DNA from 3 places in the Arthrobacter sp. UYNi723 genome. Region 3 is predicted to be linked to each of the others. Evidence: riboswitches for the same ligand, from Rfam matches in the RefSeq annotation. Region 3 holds a riboswitch; each other region holds the start of a gene.
The links. A riboswitch is a leader RNA that binds a small molecule or an ion and turns the genes downstream of it on or off. The one in region 3 is predicted to bind cyclic di-AMP.

Region 1 (3,266 bases), on a different contig from region 3:
GACCGTCACCTGGAGCTCACGGAAGCCGGGCGGAAACGCGCTACGGAAGTGATGCGCAAGCACAGGCTCGCGGAACGGCTCCTGGCGGATGTGATTGGCCTGGACTGGGCCTATGTCCACGATGAAGCATGCCGCTGGGAGCACGTGATGAGCGAACGCGTAGAGCAGCGCATCTACGAATTGCTCAACCATCCCACCGAGTCTCCGTATGGCAACCCCATCCCCGGGCTGGCCGCCCTGGGAGGACCCGCGCCTGCGCTCCCTGACGCCGGTGTGATTAATCTCCTTGATGCGATGCAGGGCTATGGGCCGGCGTCGAGGGTGACAGTCAGCCGGCTGGCTGAGCCCATCCAGGTGGAACCTGAGCTGCTGGTCCAGCTGGACGAAGGCGGGATCAGGCCCGGTGCCTCGGTGTCCCTGGAGCGCGTGGGGGAGTATATTTCCGTGCGGGTTCCGGGAATAGAAGGGGCTCTCGAGCTGCCCCCGGAAGTGGCATCCCACGTCTTCGTGTCCGTCCGCTGACGGGATGGCGGTCCCCCGTTTGGGGCCGCGTCATAGCGCAGTGGCGCCAGGTTCCGCAAAGATAACGGAATTGTTACTGTCCAGGTTAATCACCTATAGTTGAAGCTCAGCGTCGATACAAAAGCGTTACCTGATCCGGAGCCGAGCTCTGCCAGCGGATCAGGTGCATCAGTCACCAACTGGCAGAGGCGGGGGAACCACAACCGGCAGTCGTAAGACTGCCTTGGGGTGAAGTCCGTCAGCAGCAAGCCTCTTCCAGCGAAGGATCCTCACGGGATATCTCTGCGCCAAGTGCTTGTCATGGCGGACCGGGTCTTTGAACTCTCTGACCCGAATCCGACAGCTAACTTCGCAGGCTATCTAGAGAGGAACATTCTTGACCACGCAATACTCCAGGGGCCGCCGTCGCGCGGTGGGTCCCGCTTCGGCGCCCAGAGTGGCCGAGGATTTCACCGCGGAGAGGCCCCGCGACCCACAGCGGGAAGCACGCCGCCGCCGGGGACCCTTCCGGCAGATGACGGATTTCGCCGCTGCCAGTGGCCTCGGCCAGAAAGCCGGCATCGCCTTGGCAGCAACAGGCCTAGCACTTACCGTGACGGTTCCTGTGACCGGCCCCGTGATGGCCACTCCGGCACCCGGCCAGTCCGCGTCGGCCGTTTCCGCCGCTCCGCAGCCTGAAGTTACTGCCGAAGCCGCCGCCCAAATTGATTTCAGCCGCTCGTCCGTGGTGACCCAAGGTGATCCCGACGGCAAACTGAAGCAGCTGCTGAGCGCCCAGTCCGCGGGATCCATTACCCGCGCCGCCTCTGCCGGAAGCCTCGGCTCGCCACTGGCCCAGCTGGCTACAGTCTCTCCGTTCGGATTCCGGGTCAGCCCCATTACCGGCGGCGCCGGAGACTTCCACCGTGGCCAGGACTTCGTGGCACAGTGTGGAACCTCCGTCCTGGCTGCTGCCAGCGGCACCGTGACCTTCGCTGGCTGGCACCAGTACGGCGGCGGCAACCGCGTGGTGGTGGATCACGGCAACGGCCTTGAAACCACCTACAACCACCTCTCCTCCGCCACCGTCAAGGTAGGCCAGACGGTCAGCCGCGGCGACGTGGTTGCCCTGAGCGGCACCACGGGCGCGTCCACGGGCTGCCACCTCCACTTCGAGGTCCAGGTCAACGGCGAAGTCGTTGACCCCGCCGGCTGGCTCTGACCCAAAGGATGGCCAACTCTCGAATCACGGCGACGTGCCGTGACCTGAATGTGACATTGGCTCGGAACTCCTGTAACGTCTAGAGCGCGTCAACTTTTCCGAAGTTGACGTTCTTGAGTGGATTGTCTAGCTCTGCCACCGCTCAAGGTCCGTTCGCATGACATCGTCTGGCAGGGGCGGGGGAACCAATTTTGGTCTTCGATTCTGAAGGCCTTGGGGTTAAGTCGCAAAGCTTCCGCTGTGAAGCAGCGCGGCCGGGTGACTCCCATCCGAATCCGACAGCTCACCTCGCAGGCATTGGGAGAGGCTACCTTCGTGTCTTCACGCCATATTTCTGCGCGTCACCGCGCACAGCCGGTTCGCACCAACCCCTTGGGCTCCGTGTCCAAGGCCGTCAGTGCCAATGCCGTGACCGTAGGTCGCCAGGCTGCCGTTATCGCAGCTGCATCAGGTCTGATCCTGAGCATGGGGCTTCCGGCCAACGCCGCGGATACCACCGCCGGCGTTTCCGCCTCCACCGAGTCCGGTTCCGCGCAGACGGCACTTGCCGTAACTGCTGCACCCACAGCCATGGTTTCCTTCGAGCGGCCCGTGATCAAGACTACGGCCGCCCCGAAGGTCAACACCGTCCGCGCCCAGTCCACCGGCGCTGACCGGGCCTCTGAAGCAACGGCGACCGCCGCGAGCAAGCTCGCGGGCACGGTCTCCTCTGCGGCAGGATCGGGCTTGGCAGCAATCGCCTACACCGGTATCGGCCGCCCGTACGTATGGGGCGGCACCACTCCCAATGGCTGGGACTGCTCGGGCTTCACCCAGTGGGTCTACGCCCAGGCCGGCATCAGCATTCCCCGCGTCAACGCGTGGACAGCCATGCGGCCCACCGCCACACCGGCTCCCGGTGACCTGGTCATGCAGAACGGCGGCGCCCACGTCGGTATTTACGTTGGCAACGGCATGATGATCGGCGCACTGAACCCGTCACAGGGCACGCTGCTCCACTCCGTGGCATCCACGGGCTCCTCCGCGTTTTTCACGCTGGCCCCGTAGTTCCTGCATTCCAGTCGTTCCTGCAGCCCTGTGCTGCCGGAACCGTTTCTTCGCGAGAAACTCTTCGCTAAATCCCCGTTCGGGGCGTGCCGACGTACCCCCAAGATGCCGGCGCGTCCAAAGCCCTTGGGCTGCCCACGCGGTCCTGAGGAAAACGAAAGAGAGAAAATTAATGACTACACGTGCAACTGTTGCGCGGCACCGCGCCGAGGTCGCCAAGACCAACTCGCTGGCTGTCATTGCCAAGGCTGTCGGCGACAACGCCGGCGGCATGGGCCGTCAGGCTGCGGTTATCGCTGCTGCTTCCGGCCTTGTCCTGACCAGTGGTATCGCTGCGAACGCGGCTGACACCGGCATCCAGCGTGAAGCTGCATCCGCTTCGAACCTTGAAGCTGAGGTTTCCGCCCCGGCCATCATTTCGGCTGCTTCCACCATTGCCATCTCCTACGAGAAGCCCGCAGTGACCACCACGCCGGCTCCGGTTGAGGCTCCCGCA
Region 2 (3,266 bases), on a different contig from region 3:
AGGCCTTGCAGGCGGTGGCGCACGCCTGCAGCACCGCGCGGGTGACATCGACATCGTAGCCGGTGTGGCGGGAGAGGACGTTGGCCGTGGCCGCGCAGATGTCCGCACAGTCAAGATCGGTGCGGATGCATTTGGTCAACTCGGCGACCATGTCTTCGCCGAGGCAGGCATCAGCGCAGGCGGTACAGGCCTGTGAGCAGTCAAAGCACGCTGCAATGCATTCGGCGAGCATGTGCTGATCGATAGTGCCGAGATCCTTGGGGTAAGCATCGAGCATCTTGTGGGTGCTTCCGTGTGTCACTTTTTCTCTCTTTCCAAGGGCTGAATTGGAGGAACCTGGTGTGGATTCCGGCTTGTAATCTCTGCTGTGCCGGGGCCGCTGTCTGACGTTCTTTCTCGGGCCTCCTTCCGGTCGATGAAGGCAGGCCCCCAAGGGGCGGCCGTACGGGGCGGTGTCTATGCCAGCTTGCCCGACGGGTGCCACGTACTGGCTGTGTGGCTTAGCGTTCGTGCGGCCGGACGAGGAGCATGCGGGCTTTATGTCCGGCTGATTGACAGTTGGGCCAGGGTCGGCGCCCGCCGGCTCACGGGTGCCGGGGGCTGGGCGAACGGGCCCGCGGAATCAGGTATGAGCGTTCCCGGCCTTGGCTGCGCCGCGTCGGTCGCGGTAACGGGCCGCGACTGTGAACTGACTGCCCAGATGGCTCCGGGTTCCTTGCACTCGCTGCTCAGGGCTCCGGGGGACAGGTCGGAAGCGGATTGGGCTCCGACCGGCGTCACACTGTTCGAATGTCCCGGTGGGTTCTCCTGCTCCGCTGAGATGGCGGTCTCGGGCCGGTGCTGTGCAGCGGCGTAAGGGCGGGGGGCAGCCTCAGCCACCACGTGTTCCCATCCATCGCAGAAGGCAACCGACCCGGCCACCACGAGGACGACCACGAGGCAGGAAAGGACAGCCCGCAACGCAGCACCCCTGCCGACGAGCTGTGGACGAACCAAACGATGACGGGCCATCTGCTCTCTCCCCGGGGGCAAGTCACGCCCAGCGTAACCTTCCCGTGCCCCGCCAGTCACCATCCCTCTCCACTTAAGCCCGGAGCACCTTTGGTAACGGATTTGTAACTTAGGCCGGCGCTTCGCTAAAGTTGGATAAACACATACCCCGAATGGGTATGGATGTGGCCGCTTCGCCAAACCCCGCCGGCGGTCCGTGAAACTGATCTTTCTCAGGCGGGGGCGGAGGACCCACTTTTGGTGCGTAATGATGCACCTTGGGGTGAAGCCGACCCTGTGAATGCGCGTCCTAAATCGCGTCCTGCAGGGCAGCCGGACAGTCCACTCGTCCGAATCCGACAGCTAACTTCGCCGGCGCCGAGAGGACCACTATCTTGTCTGCCCAGCCAAAACACGGCCGTCGCCGTGCCCTTCCGGCGGCTGCCTCACCGCGCCGCCGTCCGTTTTTCCAGGAACCAACGTTCCGGCTCCGCGGCCAGCAGTTCGGGGTGGCGGCCGCCGTCACGGGAATGATTGCCCTCACTGCTCTGTCCGCGGCGCAGGCTGACTCCGGCAGCCGCGCTGCGGCCCAGGACCGGCCAGCGTCTGTGGCAGCCCCGGCCCCGGAAGCGGCGGTCACGGCAGCAGCTGACACTGTTCTCACCTTTGACCGCCCGGAGGTGACCTCCCAGCCGGCGCCTGCGCCCGCTGCGCCGGCACAGTCTGCAGGGGCAGTCAAGGCACCCGAGGCTGCCCCCGCACAGGCATCCCCATCCACGAGGTTGCGTGCCCCGCTCGCGTCGATGAGCGTCAGTTCCCCCTTCGGCTACAGGGTCAGCCCAATCACCGGGGCCGCCGCTGAAATGCACACCGGGGTCGATCTGACCGGGGCATGCTCGACGGCGGTCTTCGCCGCCGGTTCCGGCACCGTCACCGAGGCCGGCTGGAGCCCGTACGGCAGTGGCAACCGGATCGTCGTTGATCACGGCAACGGCCTGAAGACCACCTACAACCACCTGGCCAGCATCGGTGTCTCCCTCGGACAGCCCGTGGCTCAGGGCCAGCAGATCGCAGGGGTAGGCACAACCGGTGCCTCCACCGGCTGCCACCTTCATTTCGAGGTCATGGTCAACGGCCAGACCGTCGACCCGTCTGCCTTCATCTAAGAGGCCCGGCCCACGGGCCTCTTAGGCGGCTGCGCTGACTGCTTGCGCGTGATAAGCGGTAGCTGCGCGGTGAAGCGGTACAGTTGCGGGGGGCGTCCTGCACCCTGTTTCTCTGCTTCCTGACGGACCCGCGCTCACTGCCAGTCATGGTTCCGGGCTCGGGCGGATAACGCACGAGGGCCGTCTGCGGGCGCCCATACAACGAGCCGGACGAAGGATTACTCAGTGCAAATGCCAATGGCTGCCGCGGGGCTTTTCGCCCTGGCAACGACGCCGGCCCCGGGTCCGGGGAACGAAGGTCTGAGGCCAGGCCTGGATGCGAATCAGGTAACTCCCGGATTCCTGGGTTTCGCGATGACGGCGTTCATGGTCATTGCCGTTGTCCTGCTCATGGTTTCCATGACCAGACGGATCCGGCGTGTGCGTTACCGGGCGCAGTTCGAGCAAGGAAGCGAACGCGTTTCGGAAGAAACGGTTGATGCCCGCAGCCAGCCTGGGATCAACGAAACCGAGGCGACCAACGGACGCGGACCGGGCGGCGAGGGCCCCGGACGGGGATGAGCCCGCGGCTCCCGCGGCAGGCCGTGTCCTCCACCCCCCGGTTGGAAAGTCCCGCTCACTGACCGTGAAGGGCTAGCGGACGCCTTTCCGTCCCACCGGTGGGACGTGGTGCTGCGGTGGGGGCGATTTGGAATGCAAGGGTCATTCGGCAGGGCTGGAGATTTCCTATTCTGTGCCACCGGGCTCATTGACGGCATGGGAAGCGAGACCGAGCACGAAAACCGTGGCAAATGAGGCCAGGGCGGCGACAATCACAACTCCTGTCAGCATTAGTTCGGAAGGTCACGCCAGCGCGCGCTGACTCGAATAGGCCTCATCGATGCTCACCGAAAACCGTGATCCCTCTACGGTCCGAACTGTTCGGCGGATCCCGGCTCCCCATTGTGCTGGAGGCGGCTGGTTCTCGCCGTTCCGTAATGGGAGTCGGGCGGCGGGCTGAAACGGTGGACCCTTCCGTGTGGCCAGGCTCATGAGGAGCCGAAAACATGCGGCGACGGGGCCTGTAGCCTTGTTAGAAGAAAGTCGCACTGACGTGCGTAGTGAGACGAG
Region 3 (3,266 bases):
CAGACGAGGGAGGCCTCCGGCGCGACCGTCATCTGGGTCGGCATTGATGGTGAGACCGAGGGAATCATCAGCCTCACCGACACGGTCAAAGAAGGATCCGCTGCCGCGATCGGACTGCTGAAATCCCTGGGGTTGCGGCCCGCCCTGCTGACCGGGGACAATACCGCGGCCGCCGCTGCTGTGGCCGCAGAGGTGGCATCCCGGCGGAAGATGCGATGGCCGGAGTCCTGCCCGAGGGCAAGATAGAGGCCGTCCGCCGGCTGCAGGCCGGCGGGGCCACAGTGGCGATGGCCGGTGATGGCGTGAATGATGCCGCCGCCTTGACACAGGCTGACCTGGGCATCGCGATGGGCAGCGGCACCGACGTTGCGATCGCGGCCGCGGACCTGACAGTGATGGGAAGCGACCTGGGCCAGGTCGCGGACGCCATCGAGCTCTCCCGGCGGACGCTGGCCACGATCAAGACCAACCTGCTCTGGGCGTTCTTCTACAACGCCGTCGGCATCCCGGTCGCGGCCCTGGGTCTGCTCAATCCGATGATCGCGGAGCCGCAATGGCAGCCAGCTCCGTCCTGGTTGTCAGCAACTCTTGCGGCTGCGCCGTTTCTCCGGCCAGAAGACGACCGGGACGTCGGTCATGCCGGCGTCCACACCCGTCCGCTGATAGGCATCACGGTGCCTGTCGCGAGGTGACCGATCCTGCGCGGGCATGGAGAAGGCCGGTGATGCGCTGCCCCCAAGGCACCGAATCACCGGCCTTCACGTTCCTATTTAGCCCGCGCGGACGAAGGTGACAGAGCCTTTGGCCGTCATCCACGTCAGGGGGTGGACGGCAGTTTCGTTCTTGCCGTTCAGCCCGGAGCTGAGGACCTGTCCGTTGCCAACATAGATACCCACGTGTCCGGGCTGCATCACCATGTCCCCGGGCTGCGGGTCCGTCACGACTGTGCCGTAGTTCATGAAATCCATCGGACCCAGGTCGCCGACGGGAATCCCTGCGGCGCCAAGTGCCTGTTCAACCAGCCTGGTGCAGTCCTGGATCATGCCGATCTGGGCGTAAGCAGCAGAAACCATGGCCGCGTTCACCCCTCCCGCGGCCGGAGCAGCCACTGGCGCAGCAGCAGGGGCTACGGTGATCGTTGCTTTCGCCGGCGCGGCGGAAACTGCCGGCGCGGCCGCGGGGGCGGCTGCAGGCTTAGGTGCCTCGACGACGGGGGCCGGCGTGGTGCTGATTTCCGGGCGCTCGTAGGAAATTGTGACCGTGGCATCGGCGCTGAACTGAGCAGGTGCCTGACTGGTGATTTCCAGGTTCGACGTCGGCTCCGCGTCCCGCTGCTGGGGTGCTTCTGCCGCCTGGGCGGCGATGCCGCTGGTCAGGACCAGACCGGAAGCGGCAGCGATAACGGCCGCTTGACGTCCGACAGTTCCGGCGTTGGCGGCCATGGATTTGGTCAATCCGGTGAGCGGGCTGGTGGGCGTGATGGCGGCGCGGCGGCGGCCATGGGTTTTGAGCGTAGACATGAAGAGGCCTCTCCCAATGCCTACGAGGTGAGCTGTCGGATTCGGATGGGAGACACCCGGCCGCATGTTCCTGCGCGAAGGCAGTACAGCGGCTTCACCCCAAGGCCTGCCCGAAGCAAGCCAAAAATTGGGTTCCCCGTCTCTGCCGGACGAAATATGCGAAAGGATCCCGGGCAGCGGCAGAGTTCGGCAATCAGCTCGGGAGTGCCGCCCTCGGAGAAAACCGGCACGGGTTCGACCGTACAGGACATCTGCCCCAATTGTCACATTTGAATAGCGGGGCCAGTCGAGGGCGGAGGACCCCGGCCCGATAATGCAACTCGAGCCCGGCCTACCGGTCTAAACAGGGGGTGCGCCGGGGCCCGGCCGCTCACGCCGGTTGTTCGATTTCCGCGGGGGGACGCCGGCATCCACCTTGCCAAATATACCCCATAGGGGTATTATTCGGGTGTTGTCAGTGAAGTGGTTTGTCCAGGCCGATGCGCTTTCCGGCCGCCACAGCCGTTCAACCCCAGCGCCTCCCCATGATTTCTCTTGCAAAGGACCGAACTGACATGTGTGCACCCGAAACCCGGACCGGACTGCCCCTCGTGGCCGCTGAACCGTCCGGATGCAGCTGCTGCTCCACCTCTTCCCGGACCCTGGCGTCGCCGGCAGTTCAAGGCAGCGACTACTCCGTCGAGGGGCTGACCTGCGGGCATTGCGTCCAGAGCGTAGAAAAGGCGGTGTCCGGCCTCGACGGCGTGACATCAGCCGCCGTCGAGCTGGTGCCCGGAGGGACATCCCGGCTAAGCGTCTCCGGCGCCCATACCGACGCTGAGGTCCGGGACGCCGTCGCCGCAGCCGGGTACAGCCTCATCAGCAGGTAGTCCAACTCCCACCCTGAGGACAGCCCTGGCGGCCTCCTTTGGGAAGACTTCCCCACACAGGAGGGGCAACGATGGAAAACCACAACAATCACGACGGCGGCGTGGACCACGCCGGCCACCAGGCCCCACGGCCCGTACCGGGCCAGGCGACGGCGGTGGCAAGTCCTCCGGCCAAGCACACCGGGCACTCCCACGCGGAGCACGGCGCCGCCGATGACCACGCGGTCCACAGCCATGGGCAGCACGCCGGGCACAGTACCGCCATGTTCAAAAACAGGTTCTGGCTCACCCTGGTCCTGTCCGTGCCGGTGGTCTACTTCAGCCCGATGGTCGGCCACCTCCTGGGCTATGAGCCCCTGAAATTCCCCGGCTCGACATGGATCCCGGCCGTGCTGGGAACGGTGATTTTCCTCTACGGAGGCCAGCCGTTCCTCAAAGGCGGCCTGCAGGAACTGAAGACCCGGCGCCCGGGAATGATGCTCCTGATCGCGATGGCCATCACTGTTGCGTTCGCAGCGTCCTGGGTCACCAGCCTGGGCCTCGGCGGGTTCGACCTGGACTTCTGGTGGGAACTGGCGCTGCTGGTCGCGATCATGCTGCTGGGCCACTGGATTGAAATGCGGGCCCTCGGTTCCGCGCAGGGCGCCCTGGACGCCCTCGCGGCCCTGCTCCCGGATGAAGCAGACCGCATCACCGACGCTGGCACGGAGACCGTACCCGTCTCCGAACTTCGTGAAGGCGACATCGTCCTGGTCCGCTCCGGCGCCCGTATGCCCGCCGACGGCACCGTCGTGGACGGGCAGGCCGAATTCGACGAGTCCATGATCACCGGCGAATCCAAAACCGTGCCCCGCGCTCCAGGAGACAAAGTGGTGGC

Region 1: linked by a shared signal. The riboswitch ahead of ACVWY0_RS06730 (C40 family peptidase) and the one ahead of ACVWY0_RS12730 (NlpC/P60 family protein) in region 3 are both predicted to bind cyclic di-AMP.
Region 2: linked by a shared signal. The riboswitch ahead of ACVWY0_RS09680 (M23 family metallopeptidase) and the one ahead of ACVWY0_RS12730 (NlpC/P60 family protein) in region 3 are both predicted to bind cyclic di-AMP.

The regions. Positions count from the first base shown of each region.
Region 1 is NZ_JBSRZM010000006.1:57,182-60,447, forward strand. It holds gene ACVWY0_RS06720 (iron-dependent transcriptional repressor DtxR) at 1-522, shown strand, start outside; cyclic di-AMP (ydaO/yuaA leader) riboswitch at 677-895, shown strand; gene ACVWY0_RS06725 (M23 family metallopeptidase) at 899-1,723, shown strand; cyclic di-AMP (ydaO/yuaA leader) riboswitch at 1,872-2,034, shown strand; gene ACVWY0_RS06730 (C40 family peptidase) at 2,105-2,770, shown strand; gene ACVWY0_RS06735 (C40 family peptidase) at 2,943-3,266, shown strand, end outside.
Region 2 is NZ_JBSRZM010000010.1:4,544-7,809, reverse strand. It holds gene ACVWY0_RS09685 (four-helix bundle copper-binding protein) at 1-277, opposite strand, end outside; cyclic di-AMP (ydaO/yuaA leader) riboswitch at 1,204-1,380, shown strand; gene ACVWY0_RS09680 (M23 family metallopeptidase) at 1,386-2,156, shown strand; gene ACVWY0_RS09675 (hypothetical protein) at 2,388-2,717, shown strand.
Region 3 is NZ_JBSRZM010000015.1:85-3,350, reverse strand. It holds partial or broken gene ACVWY0_RS12735 (heavy metal translocating P-type ATPase) at 1-793, shown strand, start outside; gene ACVWY0_RS12730 (NlpC/P60 family protein) at 771-1,520, opposite strand; cyclic di-AMP (ydaO/yuaA leader) riboswitch at 1,524-1,722, opposite strand; gene ACVWY0_RS12725 (heavy-metal-associated domain-containing protein) at 2,045-2,389, shown strand; partial or broken gene ACVWY0_RS12720 (P-type ATPase actuator domain-containing protein) at 2,461-3,266, shown strand, end outside.